2 regions of the Amycolatopsis sp. NPDC024027 genome follow, and region 2 is predicted to be linked to the other one. Evidence: riboswitches for the same ligand, from Rfam matches in the RefSeq annotation. Region 2 holds a riboswitch; the other holds the start of a gene.
The links. Region 2 has a riboswitch for thiamine pyrophosphate ahead of thiO (glycine oxidase ThiO). Riboswitches for the same ligand answer to the same signal wherever they lie in the genome.
Positions count from the first base shown of each region.

Region 1 (8,504 bases), 650 kb from region 2:
CCGGTGCCGTGGGCGAGCCGCAGGGTCCGCGCGTAGGCCTCCGAAGTGACTTCCTCGACGCCCGGCACCGCGTGGTCCGCGAAGAAGCGAAGCAACCCCGAAGCGTCGAAGGGCGGCCGGAACGGCAGCCGCAGGCTGAGCCGGGTCCCGGTCACGTCGCTCTGCCGGCCACGTCGTGAAGCCGCGAAGGCACGAAGCTGCGAAGGCGTCGTGGCGAACACCTCGCGGATCGTCTCGTTGAACTGCCGCACGCTGGAGAAGCCCGCCGCGAAGGCGACGTCCGTCAGCGGCAGCTCGGACATCTCGATGAGCAGCCGCGCCGAGTGCGCGCGGTGCGCCCGGGCCAGGGCCAGCGGGCCCGCGCCCAGCTCGGCGGTGAGCACCCGGCCCAGCTGGCGTTCCGAGTAGCCGAGCCGCCGCGCGAGACCGGGGACGCCTTCGCGCTCGACGGTCCCGTCGGAGATCAGGCGCATCGCCCGTGCGGCCAGGTCGGCGCGCACGTTCCAGTCCGGCGAGCCGGGCACGGCGTCCGGCAGGCAGCGGCGGCAGGCGCGGAAGCCGTTGGCCTGCGCGGCCGCCGACGTCGGGAAGAAGCGGACGTTCTGCACCTTCGGCGTCGAGGCCGGGCACGACGGGCGGCAGTAGATGCCGGTGGTGCGGACGGCCATGATGAACTGGCCGTCGAAGCGCGAGTCGCGGGCGGTGACCACGCGGTAGCAGCGTTCGGCGTCGCGCCAGAGTGAGAGCGTTTCGGTGACCATTGATCCGAGCATGCCAGCAGGTCAGCGCCGTCGCTGGCGGAAATCCGCCACGGCGTTGGGTGCGTGGGGCGTGGGCGGGGCAGCCACGTAGACTGCGGGGTCGTGAGCCTCACCCTCGGTATCGTCGGCCTGCCCAACGTCGGCAAGTCCACCCTGTTCAACGCGCTGACTCGTAACAACGTGCTCGCCGCGAACTACCCGTTCGCGACGATCGAGCCGAACGTCGGGGTCGTGCCGCTGCCGGACCCCCGGCTGGACAAGCTGGCCGAGCTGCACAAGTCGGAGAAGATCGTCCCGGCCGTGGTGTCCTTTGTGGATATCGCGGGCATCGTGAAGGGCGCGTCCGAGGGTGCCGGGCTGGGCAACAAGTTCCTGGCGAACATCCGTGAGGCGAACGCGATCTGCCAGGTCATCCGCGTGTTCGATGACCCGGACGTGATCCACGTCGACGGCCGGATCGATCCGCTGAGCGACATCGAGACGATCAACACCGAGCTGATCCTGGCCGACCTGCAGACCCTCGAGAAGGCCGTCTGGCGGTTGGAAAAGGAAGCGCGGAGCAAGAAGGAAGCCAAGCCCGCGCTCGAGGCCGCGCAGAAGGCGAAGGAGATCCTCGACAGCGGACGCACGCTCTTCTCGGCTCAGAAGGACGTCGACCTCGAACTGCTTCGCGAGCACAGCCTTCTGACGACGAAGCCGTTCCTGTACGTCTTCAACGCCGACGAAGGCGTCCTCACCGACGAAGCCCGCCGCGAGGAGCTGACCAAGCTGGTCGCGCCGGCGGACGCAGTGTTCCTCGACGCGAAGGTCGAGGCGGAGCTGCTGGAGCTGGACGACGAGGAGTCGGTCCGCGAGCTGCTCGAGTCGGTCGGCCAGCCGGAGCCGGGGTTGTACTCCCTGGCCCGCGCGGGTTTCCACACCCTCGGCCTGCAGACGTACCTGACGGCGGGCCCGAAGGAGTCCCGGGCGTGGACGATCCCGCAGGGCGCGACGGCCCCCCAGGCGGCGGGCGTGATCCACACGGACTTCGAGCGCGGCTTCATCAAGGCGGAGATCGTCTCCTACGACGACCTGATGGCGGCAGGCTCGATGGCGGCCGCCCGGGCGGCGGGCAAGGTCCGCATGGAGGGCAAGGACTACGTCATGACCGATGGCGACGTGGTCGAGTTCCGCTTCAACGTCTGACGCACGGTTCGTAAGGGTCAACTACTGACTGTTGCTTTCATTGGACGCAGGATATACTGCGTCCAATGAAAGCTTCGCCGAGCCTGCTCCCCCTGCTGCGGTCCCGCATGCAGGGTGAGCTGCTGGCGCGGGTCCTGCTGCACCCGGAGCGCGAGTACAGCATCACCGAGCTCGCCGAAGCCTCCGGCGTCACCCCCACGGCCGTGTTGCGCGAGGTCGAACGGCTCGTCGGTGGCGGCATCCTGGAAGACCGGCGGGTCGGCCGGAGCCGGCTCGTCAAGGCCCGCACGGACACCCCGCTCTACCGGCCGTTGAGCGAGGTCATCGCGGTCACCTTCGGGCCGCTGCCGCTGCTCGCCGAGGCTTTGGCCGGGCTGGCGGGCGTGCGGGAGGCCTACATCTACGGGTCCTGGGCCGCGCGCTACCGCGGTGAACCGGGACCACCGCCCGGGGACGTCGACGTGCTCGTCGTCGGTTCGCCCGATCCGGACGCGCTGTTCGACCTGGCCGAGGGTGTGTCGCGGCGGCTGGGCCGCGAGGTCAACGTGCACCGGATCTCGCCGGCGTCGTGGTCCGCGGACAGCAAGGATCCCTTCCTCACCAGCGTGCGTGCGCGTCCGCTGGTTCCGTTGCCTCTCGAGCAGGAGACCCGATGACCCGGTGGAACCAGGGCCGCGCCACGATCGACGCGCTCATCGCACGCGGTTCGCTCGAGCACGTGCCGGCTTCGCGGGAAGCCGCGGAAGCGGAGCTCGTCAGGGCCCGCACGCACGTCGCTTCGGCGCGGCGGCTGCTGGACTCGGATCCGGAGGGCGCCTACACGCTGGCCTACGACGGCGCCCGCCGGGCGCTGGCGGCCGTCCTGCAGAACCAGGGCCTGCGTGCGACGAGCCGGGGTGGTCACATCGCCGTCTACGAGGCGGTTCGCGCGCAACTCGATCCGCCGCTGGGGCCGCTTCTGCGTCCCTTCAACCGGATGCGGATCCGGCGCAACGAAGTCGCCTACCGGTCTTCCGAGGCGCCTTCGGTGACCGCCGAGGACGTGACGGCCGATGTTTCGAAGGTCGACGATCTCATCGGGGTCGCCGAAAAGACGATCCCGACCATGTCTCGTTACTGATGGGAAACGCTTTGGACCGCCCGCTGACCCCGGCCGAGCGCGCGGCACTGGACACGCTGCTCGCGGCCGACTTCCCCGGTGCCGCGGAACTGCGCGCGCAGGCCGCCACGGCCCGGGTGGTCGGCCGCTGCGGCTGCGGCTGTCCCACGATCGACCTCGCCGTGGACGAAGCGACCCCGCGCTCGCCGAAGAAGGAATCGGTGGCGGTGGAGGCCGACGTTCCGGACGGCGGCCTCATCGTGTTCGTCGACGACGGCCGGTTGTCGTGCCTCGAATACTGGACGACGGCCGACGAGCGCCCGGCCGAGTTCCCGCCGCCCGGGCAAATCACCTTGTAGCCCGCCGGACCCGGAGGTCCGGCAGGCTTGGCCGGACTAGCCGAGCAGGCCCAGCACCGCGATCACGATCAGCACCACCGCGGGGGCGAGGGCGTTGATCCAGGCGCGCTGGGCGGGGGTGAGGGCGGCGGTGCTGTTCATGGCGTTTCCTAGGGGCCGAACCGATGCTTCCGCTCCGAACAGCGCGCTGATCATGCCGCCCGTTAACAGCTGTGATCGAACTCTCAGCCGTCCAGGTGACGGCGGTTGCGGGCGGTGAACCAGAGCACCCCGCCGGCCGCCGCCACCATCGCCGCGAACGCCGCCGTGCCGACCACGATTGCCTGAGTCATCTGTGTCTCCCTCCCGAAGGTTCCGGTAACCAAGAGACGCCGAAGCCGGGCGAAGGTGCACTCAGCGTAGCCGAGATCACACCGCGGCGAGCACCGCGTCGATCTGCGACGCCAGGTCGAAGTCCTTCGCCGTCAGGCCGCCTGCCGAGTGGGTGCTGAGCCGGAAGGTCAGCGTGCGCCAGCGGATGTCGATGTCCGGGTGGTGGTCGGCGGCTTCGGCGAGCTCCGCCACCCGGTTCACCACCTCGATCGCCTGGGGGAAGCTCGCCAGCTCCACCTCGCGCGCGATCACCGCGCCGGACCGCGTCCAGTCCGCGCCCAGCCGGGCGTCGACCTCGTCGTCGTTCAAGATTTCCGTCATGTCTCCATGGTCGACCGTCCTGGACTACGCTGCACGGTTGCCACGGGAGTCCGGTGAGCCGGGCTGAGAGGCGGGGTCACCCGCGACCGTTCGCACCTGACCGGATCATGCCGGCGACGGGAGGGCTTCCCTCCGCGTCGGCGAAGTGCAGGAGGGTAGATGAAACGCAGGGCTGTGCGCGCCGCGACGGCCATCGCCGCCGTCAGTGCCGTCGCCGCGGCGTGCTCGCTGTCGGACGGTGACGGTGGCACGCAGCAGACGCCCACCGTCACCCTCGTGACGCACGATTCGTTCCTGGCGCCACAGGAGGTGCTCGACGCCTTCCAGAAGCAGTCGGGCATCAAGGTCTCCGTGCTCAAGCAGGGCGACGCCGGTTCGCTGACCAACAAGCTCGTGCTGACGAAGGCCAACCCGATCGGCGACGTCGCGTACGGCGTCGACTCCACCTTCGCCTCCCGCGCGCTCAGCGAGGGTGTCTTCGATTCCTACACCAGCCCGGAAGCCGACCGCGGGCCGCAACGCTACGCCGTCGACCCCGAGCACCGGCTGTCCGCGGTCGACGTCGGTGACGTCTGCGTCAACGTCGACACGAACTACTTCACGAGCAAGGGGATCCCCGCGCCGGAGACCTACGACGACCTGGCCGACCCGAAGTACAAGGACCTGCTGGTCGCCGAGGATCCGGCGACGGCGTCGCCCGGGCTGGCGTTCCTCCTCGGCACCGTCGCCAAGTACGGCGACGCCGGCTGGAAGGACTACTGGACGAAGCTGAAGGCCAACGGCGTCAAGGTCGTCAGCGGCTGGGAAGAGGCCTACACCAAGCAGTTCTCCGGCTCGTCCGGCAAGGGGCCGCGGCCGATCGTCGTCTCGTACGCGTCGTCGCCGGCCGCCGAAGTCGGGGACGACGGGAAGCCGCGCACCAAGGCGCTGCTCGACACCTGCTACCGGCAGGTCGAGTACGCCGGCGTGCTGGCGAACGGCAAGCAGGTCGAGAACGCCCGCAAGGTCGTCGACTTCCTGCTCTCGCAGCAGTTCCAGGCCACGGTCGCGGCCAACATGTACGTCTACCCGGCGCGCCAGGGCGTCGACCTGCCCGCGGGCTGGGCGCAGGTGGCCCCGCTGCCGCAGAGGCCGCAGGCGCTGCCCGCGGACCAGGTGCAGGCCGGACGCGAGAAGTGGATCGGCGAATGGCGCACGCTCCTGCAGTGAGCTCCGAGGCTCCACCGCGGAGTCCCGGGAAAGCCACCGCCCCGCCGCGGACCGCCCGCGGGCTCGGCCTGGCGCTGCTCGGGCTGGCCCCGATCGGGTTCCTGGTGGTGTTCTTCGCCTGGCCGGTGCTGGCGATCATCGGCCGCGGGTTCGCCGCGGGCGGGCTCGGCGTCGTGCTCGGCGACGCGCGGACCTGGCAGCTGGCCGGGTTCACCGTCGCGAGCGCGGCCGCGTCGACGGTGGTCGCGGTGCTGGCCGGGCTGCCGGTGGCGTTCCTGCTGGCCCGGGTGCGGCTGCCCGGCGTCGGCCTGGCGCGGACGCTGGTGCTGGTGCCGTTCGTGCTGCCGACCGTGGTCGTCGGGCTGGCGTTCCGGGCGCTGTGGCCGGACGGCGGGGTGCTGCCGATCGTGCTGGCCAACGCCTTCTTCAACGTCGCCGTCGTCGCGCGAACCGTCGCCGGGCTGTGGGCGCGGCTCGATTCGCGGACGACCGACGCCGCCCGGGCGCTCGGCGCGTCGCCGTGGCGGGCCTTCCGGTCGGTGACGCTGCCCGCGCTGGCGCCCGCGGTCGCGTCCGCCGCGGCCGTCGTGTTCCTCTTCTGCGCCACCAGCTTCGGAGTCGTCCTGATCCTGGGCGGGGCGCGCTACCGGACCCTGGAAACCGAGATCTACCTGCGGACGGTCGACCTGCTGGACCTCTCGGGCGCGGCCGCGCTCTCGCTGATCCAGTTCGCGGCCGTGGTCGCCGCGCTGGTCCTCGGCGGGCTGGCGCGCCGGCGCAAAGAAGGCGCCCGGATCGGATCGGGCGGGGCGCGGCGGCCACGGGGCGGCGAGTGGTGGATCGTCGGCGCCGCGGGGGTCGTGCTCGCGTTGCTGGTGACGCCGATCGTCGCGCTCCTCGCCGAATCGGTGTCCACTGAGGACGGCTGGAGCCTCGCCGGGTACCGGGCGCTGACGAGCACCGGCGAGAAGGGCGCGCTCCAGGTGTCCGGCTGGGACGCCGCGCTGAACTCGCTGAAGGTGGCGATCGACGCGACGTTGCTCGCGCTGGTCGTCGGCGTGCTCGCGTCCGTCGTCCTCGTGGCGCTGCGGCGCTCGCCCGCCAAAGCCGCGCGCGGGCTGGGCGAGACGATGGACGCCGTGCTGATGCTGCCGCTCGGGGTGTCCGCGGTGACCGTCGGGTTCGGCTACCTGGTGACGCTCGACGCGTTGCCCGGTGACCTGCGGACGTCGCCCTACCTGGTGCCGCTGGCCCAGGCGCTGGTGATCATCCCGCTGATCGTGCGGATGGTGCTGCCGGTGCTGCGCTCGGTCGACGTCCGGCTGCGGCAGGCCGCCTCGACGCTCGGGGCGAGCCCGCTGCGGGTGTGGTGGGAGATCGACCTGCCGCTGACGCTGCGGCCGCTGGTCGCGGCGGCGGGCTTCGGTTTCGTCGTGGCCCTCGGCGAATTCGGCGCGACGAGCTTCCTCGCCCGGCCGACGGCGCCGACGCTGCCGGTCGCGGTCGCGACGCTGATGGCGCGCCCGGGTGAGCTGAACAACCAGATGGCCTACGCGGCGTGCGCGTTGCTGATGCTCGTGACGGTGCTGGCGGTCGCCCTGATCGACCGGCTCGGGCGCGGCGGGGTGGGAGAGTTCTGATGGCGTTGTCGGTGCGGGACCTGACCGTCCACTACGGATCGTTCGCGGCGGTGCGCGACGCCCGGCTGGACATCGCCGACGGCGAGGTGCTGGCGCTGCTCGGCCCGTCGGGCTCGGGCAAGTCGACGCTGCTGCGGGCGATCACCGGCCTCGAGCCGTCGGCGCGCGGCTCGGTGAGCTGGGACGGCGAGGACCTCGGCGCGGTCCCGGTCCACCGGCGAGGCTTCGGCCTGGTGTTCCAGGACGGCCAGCTCTTCGCCCACCGCGACGTCGCCGCGAACATCGCGTTCGGCCTGCGGATGCACGGCGTGCCGCGCGCGCGGTGGGCGCCGCGGGTCGCCGAGCTGCTGGAGCTGGTGGGCCTCGCTGGCTTCGAGAAGCGGCGGGTGACGGAGCTGTCCGGCGGCCAGGCCCAGCGGGTGGCGCTGGCCCGGGCGCTGGCACCGAAGCCGCGGCTGCTGCTGCTCGACGAGCCACTGTCCGGTTTGGACGCGGGACTGCGTGAGCAGCTGGCGATCGACCTGGCGGACCTGTTGCGGCGCAGCAAGATCACCGCGCTGCTGGTGACGCACGACCAGGAAGAGGCGTTCACCCTGGCCGACCGCGTGGCGGTGCTCGACGCGGGGGAGGTCCGCCAGGAGGGTGCGGTCCGGCGGGTGTGGCGGAATCCGGCGGACGACGACGTGGCCCGGTTCCTCGGCGTGACGACGTTCGTGGAGGGGACGGCTGCGGCCGGGGTGGTGCAGACGTCGCTGGGGGACGTGCCGCTGCCGGACGCCGCCGACGGCCCGGTGCGGCTGGGGCTGCGGCCGCACGCGCTGAAGGTGTCGGCCGAAGGAGTGCGCGGCGAGGTCGTCGCGGCGGTCCACCGGCGGGAACACCTGCGGCTCGTGGTGAAACTCGCGGATTCCACAGTGGACGCCGTGGCGCCGGCCGCGTCGGACCTGCGGGCCGGGGACGCGGTGAAGCTGGAGCTCGACCCGGACGGCGTCGCGCTGGTCGGTTGACGCCGTCCGGAAAGGAACCTCAGCCGTCTCGGGTCGACAGGCGGGCGTAGGCCAGCGAAAGCCCGATCACGATGTAGCAAGCCGCCCGCAGCGCGCCTTCGCCCAGCATCTGCGTGCCCATCGGGTCCTGCAGGACCTCCGCCGGGGCCATCGACCAGTTCTGCGTCAGCAGGAACGGGTGCAGCCAGTCCAGCGACGTCAGGAACCCGAGGATCGTGAACACGATGTCGCCCGCCAGGACGGAAGCCACCACCAGCATCGGGTGCTCGGTCCAGCTGGACAGCGCCAGCGCCACGGCGCCGACCGCCCACAGTTGCAGCACCACCCAGCCCGCCACCAGCAGGATCCGGGCCAGCGCGCCGCCCAGGGACAACGTCGTGCCCGACAGCGTGAACAGCGAATCCGTGCCGTTGATGATGAGCCCGGTCACCACGCCCGTCACGCACATCGCCAGCACCGAAACGACCGACACCGTCGCGACGCCGAACGCCTTGACCGCCAGCAGCCGGCCGCGGCCGACCGGGGCGATCAGCCAGCCGCGCAGGGTGCCG
Region 1 is NZ_JBEZYY010000001.1:16,393-24,896, reverse strand. Features, by position in the region: gene AB0F52_RS00120 (AlkA N-terminal domain-containing protein) at 1-761, opposite strand, end outside; gene ychF (redox-regulated ATPase YchF) at 864-1,946, shown strand; gene AB0F52_RS00110 (ArsR family transcriptional regulator) at 2,012-2,602, shown strand; gene AB0F52_RS00105 (hypothetical protein) at 2,599-3,066, shown strand; gene AB0F52_RS00100 (hypothetical protein) at 3,066-3,404, shown strand; gene AB0F52_RS00095 (4a-hydroxytetrahydrobiopterin dehydratase) at 3,813-4,097, opposite strand; TPP riboswitch at 4,130-4,237, shown strand; gene AB0F52_RS00090 (thiamine ABC transporter substrate-binding protein) at 4,257-5,306, shown strand; gene AB0F52_RS00085 (iron ABC transporter permease) at 5,390-6,946, shown strand; gene AB0F52_RS00080 (ABC transporter ATP-binding protein) at 6,946-7,953, shown strand; gene AB0F52_RS00075 (ABC transporter permease subunit) at 7,973-8,504, opposite strand, start outside.
Region 1: another riboswitch for thiamine pyrophosphate. It lies ahead of AB0F52_RS00090 (thiamine ABC transporter substrate-binding protein); the one in region 2 lies ahead of thiO (glycine oxidase ThiO).

Region 2 (8,504 bases):
CCGATCGCGGTCGCGGTGGTGCTCATGGCGCGGAAGTTCGTCCCCGAATCCCGTGACCCGGAAGCCACCGGGCACCCGGACTTCGGCGCTGCCGCCCTCGGTGCTCTGGGCCTGGCTGGGGTCACCGGTGCGCTGGTGGAAGCGCCCGCCCGCGGCATCGGCGACCCGATCGTGCTGGTCGCGGGCCTGCTGGGCATCGCGGGGCTGGCCTCGTTCGTCGCCGTCCAGCACCGGTCGGCGGAGCCGCTCGTGCCGCCGTCGCTGTTCCGCGACCGCACGTTCACCCTGGCCAACGCGCTGACCTTCGCCATGTACGCGGCGCTCGGCGGCGTGATGATGCTGCTGGTCATGCAGCTGCAGGTCTCGCTCGGCTACTCGCCGACCGCGTCCGGGCTGGCCGGCCTGCCGCTGACGGTGATCATGCTGTTGCTCTCGGGCCGCTCCGGCGCGCTCGCGCAGCGCATCGGCCCGCGGGCGCAGCTGGTGGTGGGCCCGATCGTCGTCGGCATCGGGATGCTGCTGATGCTGCGCATCGCGCCCGGGGCGTCCTACCTCGGCGCGGTGCTGCCCGCGGTGGTGGTGTTCGGGCTCGGCCTGGCGACGGTCGTGGCTCCGGTGACCGCGACGGTGCTCGCCGCGGCCCCGGACCGCTACGCCGGTGTCGCGTCCGGCGTCAACAACGCCATCGCGCGCTCGGGCGGCCTGCTGGCGGTGGCGGTGCTGCCCGCCGCGGCCGGGCTGACCGGCGAGGCGTACACCGACCCGGTCGCGCTGACGGCGGGCTGGCGGACGGCGCTGGTCATCTGCGCGGCACTGGCCATCGCCGGCGGCCTGATCGCGCTGGGCATCCACAACGGCGTCCTCGCGCCCCCGGCGGAGGCCAAGCCCGACGACGAGTGCCCCCACCTGGGCAAGTGCTACCACTGCGGCGTCGAGGGCCCGCCGACGCACATCCGCGGCGGCGGGACCCCGGTCGCCGGCTCCTAACCCGCGAGGATCTCCGCGAACAGTGCCGGGTCCGCGTTGCCGCCCGAGACCAGCGCGACGGTCTTCCCGGCCGGCAGCTCGTCGGCGTGGAAGAGGTACGCCGCCGTCGTCACCGCGCCGCTGGGCTCGGCCACCAGCCGGGCCTTGCGCGCGAGGACGCGGACGGCCTCCCGGATCTCGTCCTCGGTCACCGTCACCATCCGGTCGACGACTTCGAGCAAATGGGCGAAGGTCAGTTCCGACGGTTGCGAGCGCAGGCCGTCGGCGATCGTCTTGGCGCGGTCGGCCTGCGGCCAGCGGACCAGCCGGCCCTGCCGGAGGCTGTCGGCGACGTCCGCGGCCAGCGCGGGCTCGACGCCGATCACGCGCGCCCGCGGGCAGCGGGCCCTGATCGCGGTACCGACGCCGGCCGCCAGCCCGCCGCCGCTGATCGGCACCAGCACGACGTCGACGTCCGGCAGGTCCTCGGCGATCTCCAGTCCCGCCGTGCCCTGCCCGGCGATGATGGCCGCGTGATCGAACGGCGGGACGAGGGTCAGCCCGCGTTCGGCGGCCAGTTCGCGCGCTTTCCCCTCGTGTTCGCCGATCGGCACCTCGATCACCTCGGCTCCGTACGCGCGGGTGGCCTCGACCTTGATCCGCGGCGCCACGTCCGGCACGACGATCACCGCGGGCACGCCGTACCGCTGCGCCGCGTACGCGACTGCCTGCGCGTGGTTGCCGCTGGAGTACGCGATGACGCCGCGGGCGCGGGCCGCGTCGTCGAGGGCGGCGATGGCGTTGAACGCGCCGCGCACCTTGAACGCCCCGACCGGTTGCAGGCTTTCGGGTTTAAGCCACAGGGTTCCGCGGGGATCCCAGGTTTGGAGCAGCAGAGGCGTGCGTACGGCGACATCTTCGACGCGCTTCGCGGCGGCCTCGATGTCAGAGATCGTCACCAGTTCCATGTGCCGAGTATGTCAAGAAAACGTTCGATCCGGAGTGTCCATTATGGACAGATGGAGTGGTCCTCCTCACGCTGCGGCAACGAGGGGAGTGCCTCACGCGCCTTAGACGTTGGACAGGGGAGAACACGGACTACCTAGATCGGGATCATGAGCAAGGAGAACGTAGCGGCTTCGGAAGCGAAAGAAGAGAAATCGGGCCTGCGGATCGCGCAGGTCCTGGCGGCGGCGCTGGCGGCGGTGACCGCGGCGCTGCTCGGCTCGACACTGGGCGTGGCGGGCACCGTGGTCGGCGCCGGCGTGGCGAGCGTGGTGTCGACGGTCGGCAGCGAGCTGTACCTGCGCTCGCTGCAGCGCACCCGCGAGGCGGCGCTCAGGGCGCGCCAGCTGGCGACGTCGGGCATCCGGCGGCGGGGACCGGCCGAAGAGCCGTCGGACGTGCCGATCACCGACCAGCCGACGGTACAGCTGAAACCGCCGGAGGAGGAGCCGTCACGGCTGTCCGCGCGGCTGCGGAAGCTGCGCTGGCCGCTGATCATCGGCACGAGCGTGGCCGCGTTCGCGGTGGCGATCCTGTCGATCGTCGGCTTCGAGTCGGCGACGGGCACCCAGATCGGCGGCGGCACGGGCCCGAGCCTCGGCAAGATCTTCTCGGGCGGCAGCGGCCGCACGGACCAGACGCCGTCGACGACCCCGCCGACCTCGGCGAACGACACGCAGCTGTCCCCGACGGAGACGACGACAACGCCGCCTTCGACGAGTTCGACCGCCCCCGCGACGTCGTCGGAGGCCCCGACGACCACCCCGAGCACGACGACCGGCCAGCCGTCGGCCTCGGCGCCGGCAACGTCGGCGACCCCGCCGACCAGCAAGGGCGCCGCGGCGACGCCGACCCCCTAGCAGCGCCGCGAATGACTCATTCGGGACCTCGGACGTCCCGAATGAGTCATTCGCGGCATCGGCGAGTTCGGGCCAGGTCAGGGCAGGCGGGCTCGCAGTTCGCGCGCCGCGGCCTCGGGGTCCTCGGCCTCGGTGATCGCCCGGACCACGACGATCCGGGAGGCTCCAGCCTCCAGCACCGAAGGCAGCCGCTCGCCGTCGATGCCGCCGATCGCGAACCACGGCCGGTCGGGGGTCCAGGCCGCCGTCGCGCGCACCAGGTCCAGGCCCGGTGCCGGGCGGCCCGGCTTGGTCGGCGTCGGCCAGCACGGGCCGGTGCAGAAGTAGTCCACCCCCGGCTCCGCGGCCGCCGCGAGCGCCTGGTCGAGCGAGTGCGTCGAGCGGCCGATCACCACCTCGTCGCCCAGGATCCGGCGGGCCAGCGGCACCGGGATGTCGTCCTGGCCCAGGTGCAGCACGTCGGCCCCGACGGCCAGCGCCACGTCGGCCCGGTCGTTCACCGACAGCAACGCCCCGTGGCGGGCACACGCCTCCGCCAGCACCTCCAGCGCCGCGATCTCGCCGGCCGCCTCCAGCGCACCGGTTTTGTCGCGCAGCTGGATGATGTCGACGCCGCCCGCCAGGGCCGCGTCGGCGAAGGCGGCCAGGTCGCCACGGTCGGTGCGGGCGTCCGTGCACAGGTACAGGCGCGCGCCGTCGAGGCGGGCGCGGATCTTGTCACCGGAGAGGGCGGGCATAGCGGCGACCGTACCCCGCCGGTTAAGGTGGAGGTGTCCGCACGGGAGCCCGAGGCACGGGCTGAGAGGGAGCTGCCGCTCCGACCGTGGAACCTGATCCGGGTCATGCCGGCGCAGGGAGCGTGATTCCATGACGAACCTGGCAGTGGTGGGCGGCGGCGTGATCGGCCTGTCCGCCGCGTGGCGCGCCGCGCGCACCGGCCGGGAAGTGACCGTCTACGACCCCGAACCCGCCCGCGGCGGGGCGTCCTGGCTGGCCGGGGGCATGCTCGCCCCCGTCACCGAGGCGTGGCCGGGCGAGGAGGACGTCCTCCGCCTCGGCGAAGCCTCGCTGAAGCGGTGGCCCGGGTTCGCGCGTGACCTGGCGGAAGAGGGCTTCGACCCGGGGCTGGCCGGCCACGGCACGCTCGTCGTCGCCTTCGACAGCGCCGACGCCGGCTACCTGGACATCCTGGCCGGCCACCTGCACTCGCTCGGCCGCGCGGCCGAGCGGCTCACCGGGCGGGAGGTCAAGCGGCTCGAACCCGGCACCGGATCCGTCCGAAGTGGACTCCACGTGCCCGGCGACCTGGCCGTGGACAACCGGAAACTGCTCGACGCGCTGTACGCGGCCTGCGTCGGCCACCAGGTGCGGTTCGTGCGCGAGCGCGTCGAAGAACTCCCGGACGCCGAAGCCGTCGTGCTCGCCGCGGGCGCCTGGACCGGGCGGCTGCACCCGCTGCTCGCCGGCGCCGTCCGCCCGCTCAAGGGCGAAATCCTCCGGCTCAAGCCCCGCCGCGGCTGCTTGCCGCCACCCACGCACACCGTCCGCGCCGTCGTCGAAGGCCGCCCGGTCTACCTCGTCCCGCGCGGCGACCAAGAGCTGGTCCTCGGCGCCACCCAGTACGAAGCCGGGTTCGACCGGGCCGTCACCGCCCGCGGCGTGCGCGAGCTGCTCGAAGGCGCCGAACGCGTCTTCCCCGCGATCACCGAGTACGAGCTGACCGAGATCGCCGCCGGCCTGCGGGCCGGCAGCCGGGACGCGCTGCCGTACCTGGGCGCCTTGGGCGGCAGTGTTTTCGCCGCGACCGGGCACCACCGCAACGGCCTGCTGATGGCTCCGGTGACCGCGGACGCCGTGGTCGCCTGGCTCGACGGGGACGAGCCGCCGGAAGGCACCGCCGCCGCGTCCCCCGCCCGCCTGCACCAGAAGGAGCACGTGTGATGGAGATCAAGCTCAACGGCGAGTGGGCGGCGTTCCCGGACGGCGCCACCGTCGCCGACGTCCTCGACGCCACCGGCGGGCAGCGGCCCGGGATCGCCGTCGCGGTCGACGGAGTCGTCGTCCGCCGCGCCGACTGGGCGGCCACCGCCGTGCCCAAGGGGGCGGGCGTCGACGTGCTCACCGCGGTCCAGGGAGGCTGAAATGGACGAAGCACCACTGGTCATCGGCCCCTGCAAGCTGACGTCCCGGCTGATCATCGGCACCGGCGGCGCGGCCAACCTCGCCGTCCTGGAACGCGCGCTCGTCGCGTCCGGCACCGAGCTGACCACCGTCGCCATGCGCCGCGCCGACGCCGAAGGCGGCTCCGGCGTCCTCGAACTCCTGAAACGGCTCGGCATCGAGCTGCTGCCGAACACGGCGGGCTGCCGGACGGCCGCCGAGGCCGTGCTCACCGCGCAGCTCGCGCGGGAGGCACTGGAGACCGACCTGATCAAGCTCGAAGTGCACGCCGACGACCGGACGCTGCTGCCGGACCCGTTCGAGACCCTCGACGCCGCCGAGCGGCTGGCCGCCGACGGGTTCACCGTGTTCGCCTACACGAACGACGACCCGGTGCTCGCGCTGCGCCTGGAGGAAGCCGGCTGCGCCGCGGTGATGCCGCTGGGCGCGCCGATCGGCACCGGCCTCGGCATCCGGAACCCGCACAACATCGAGCTGATCGTTTCGCGCGCGGGCGTCCCGGTGATCCTGGACGCCGGGATCGGCACGGCGTCGGACGCGACGCTGGCGATGGAGCTCGGCTGCGACGCGGTCCTGCTCTCCACCGCGGTCACCCGGGCGGCCGATCCCGAGCGGATGGCCGCGGCGATGCGGGCCGCGGTCGTCGCCGGGCGGCTGGCCCGCGAGGCCGGGCGCGTGCCGCAGCGGTTCTGGGCGCAGGCGTCGAGTCCACCCCGGTGAACCACGCTGCTTTTCGGGGGTTCCGGGTGGCGGAGCCCCCGGCCCGGGGCGAAGCCCCGGTAGAACACCGCGCCTTCACGCCGAGTGTGCACGGCGTGCCCGTAAGGTGGACGGCACTTTCCGGCGCAGCCGCGGCGGGGTGAGGGCAGAAGGAGCCAGCCGTGACGAGCACATCGGTCCAGGACGTCTCGGGCAGGTTGTACCTCGCCGTGGGCAGGCTGTCCCGGTCACTGCGGCAGGCGGGTGTCCCGGGGCCGGGCCACGGCGCCCTCTCCGCGCTGGCGACGCTGGTGCACGCGGGCCAGTTGCGGCTCGGCGACCTCGCGGCCAAGGAGGGCGTGGCCGCGGCGACGATGTCGCGGATCATCGCGTCCCTGGTCGAGGCGGGGTACGTCAGCCGCGAGTCCGACCCGGTCGACCGCCGGGCCTGGCTGGCGAAGGCGACCGAAGAGGGCGAGCGGCTCGTCTCCGGCGTCCGGTCGACGCGGGTGCAGGAGCTGAACCGGCGCCTCGACCGGCTCTCGCCCGAGCATCGCGAAGCCCTGACGGCGGCGATCCCGGCGCTCGAGGCCCTGATCGCGGACGACTAGGACCCGCCTCGGGTGTGGCGCGCGGGGTGAGCGGGTACTCCGGCGGCAGGCCGGTCGACCGTCAACCGGCACACCTGGGGAGGTGGGCGTGGTGGACTCGACACTGGCCGCGATTTGGTTTCCCGACGGCCCCATGGGCGGCGTGCTCGTGGTGCTCGCTCTCGTGGCCGTGATCGGCGGGACCATCATGGGCCGCCGCGCCCGGAAGAAGCCCTGATCACGGACGGCTGAACGGCCGTCCGGCGCAGCTCGGCCAGTTCCGCGCGCAGGGCGCGGAGTTCGTCGAGGATTTCCTGGTTGGCCGCGGCCTGCGTTTCGGCCTGCTTCGCCTCTTCCTCGCGGATGTCCTGGCGCAGTTCGTCCTCCATGCCGCTGACCACGACGGCGATGAAGAGGTTCAGCACCGCGAAGCTGGACACCAGGATGTAGACGACGAAGAAGATCCAGGCCGTCGGCGCCTGTTCCATGATCGTCTTCGCGATGTCCGGCCACGCCTCGCCGGTCATCACCTGGAACAGGGTGAACAGCGACGTGCCGAGGTCGCCGAAGTCGCCGGGGTCGATGGTGCCGAACAGCTTCGTCGCCATCACGCCGGCCACGAAGATGATCAGCGCGAGCAGCGCGGCGATCGACGCCATCCCGGGGATCGCGGCGAGCAGCCCGGAAACGACCTTCCGCATCGACGGCACGACGGAGATCAGCCGCAGGACACGCAACACGCGCAGCGACCGCAGCACCGCGAACGGCCCGGTCGCCGGGATCACCGCGATGCCGACCACCAGCAGGTCGAAGACGTTCCAGTTGTCGCGGAAGAAGCCGCCGCGGTAGGCGTAGAACTTGGCCAGCAGCTCGGCGACGAAGATGCCCAGCGCGAGGTGGTCGAGGACGTGCAGGAGATCGCCGTACCCGGCCATCAGGGACGTGGACGTCTCCATGCCGAGGGTGACCGCGTTGAAGACGATCACGGCGATGATGAAGTTCTGGAAGCGGCGGCTCTCGAGGAACTTCGCCACCCGCTCACGCCCGGTCAAGGCCGCCCCCCGCTTCGGTCAAGGATCAGTAAACGCAGGGATGGTAACCGGGCGGGTACTCAGCGCTCCTCGGGTGCCAGCCGCCAGAAGGCCGAGACCGGGCCGACCTTGGCGCCCATCGGGTAGGCGTGCTCGACCGCGTGCGAGACGAACCACTTGCCGTAGCGCGCGGCCTCGACCACGGACATCCCCTTGGCCAGGCCCGCGGTGAGCGCCGACGCCATCGTGTCGCCCGCGCCGTGCGTGTGCGGCGTCGGGTACCGCCGCCCCGGCAGCTCGACGAACGTCGATCCGTCGAACAGCAGGTCCACGCACTCCGGGTCGGCCTGCAGGTGCCCGCTCTTGACCAGGACGTACCGCGGGCCCATCCGGTGCAGCACGACGGCCGCGGTGTGCATGCCCTCGCGGTCGGTCACGGTCATCCCGGTGAGCAGCCGGACCTCGTCGAGGTTCGGGGTCAGCACCGTCGCGCGCGGCAGCAGTTCGTCGCGCAGCGCCACGAGCCCGGCCTCATCGAACAGGGGCTGGCCGTGCATCGACGCCGCCACCGGGTCCACGACGAAGGGGATCTTCGCGTCCCGCCCGATTTCGGCGGTGTCGCACGCCGCGGCGACGGCGTGGATGATCTCGGCCGAGGCCAGCATGCCGGTCTTCGCCGCACCGACGCCCATGTCCGCCGCCACGGCCTCGATCTGCCCGGCCACGATGTGCGGCGGCAGGTCGGCGCGGTCGTGCACGCCCAGGGTGTTCTGCACGGTGACGGCGGTGACCGCGACCAGGCCGTGCACGCCGCAGGTCAGGAACGTGCGCAGGTCCGCCTGCAGCCCGGCGGCGCCGCCGGAGTCCGAACCGGCGATCGTCAACGCCGAAGGGGGGCTCGAGGTCATGGGTCTACCCGACTTCTGGTCTAGGCCAATCGGCCGCTTTTCCTTCATCAACAGGCCACCACGGTGGCACATTGTGTGGGCTACTCACCAGTTCACGGGCGAAGGAGCCTGGATGAAGCTCTTCTCGGTGGTCCTCCTCACTGCTGCTTTGACGCTCTCCGGAGCGACCGCCGCCAGCGCGGACAGTCCGAAGCTCTCCCACGTCACCACGGTCGGCGTGCACAACACGTACGACCCGGCGGCCTACGACTACCTCGCCCGGGC
Region 2 is NZ_JBEZYY010000001.1:665,057-673,560, reverse strand. Features, by position in the region: gene AB0F52_RS03285 (MFS transporter) at 1-987, shown strand, start outside; gene AB0F52_RS03280 (threonine/serine dehydratase) at 984-1,934, opposite strand; gene AB0F52_RS03275 (hypothetical protein) at 2,082-2,831, shown strand; gene thiE (thiamine phosphate synthase) at 2,909-3,568, opposite strand; TPP riboswitch at 3,600-3,705, shown strand; gene thiO (glycine oxidase ThiO) at 3,699-4,772, shown strand; gene thiS (sulfur carrier protein ThiS) at 4,772-4,972, shown strand; gene AB0F52_RS03255 (thiazole synthase) at 4,974-5,732, shown strand; gene AB0F52_RS03250 (MarR family transcriptional regulator) at 5,894-6,322, shown strand; gene AB0F52_RS03245 (hypothetical protein) at 6,414-6,539, shown strand; gene AB0F52_RS03240 (ion transporter) at 6,508-7,353, opposite strand; gene thiD (bifunctional hydroxymethylpyrimidine kinase/phosphomethylpyrimidine kinase) at 7,413-8,240, opposite strand; gene AB0F52_RS03230 (phosphatidylinositol-specific phospholipase C domain-containing protein) at 8,353-8,504, shown strand, end outside.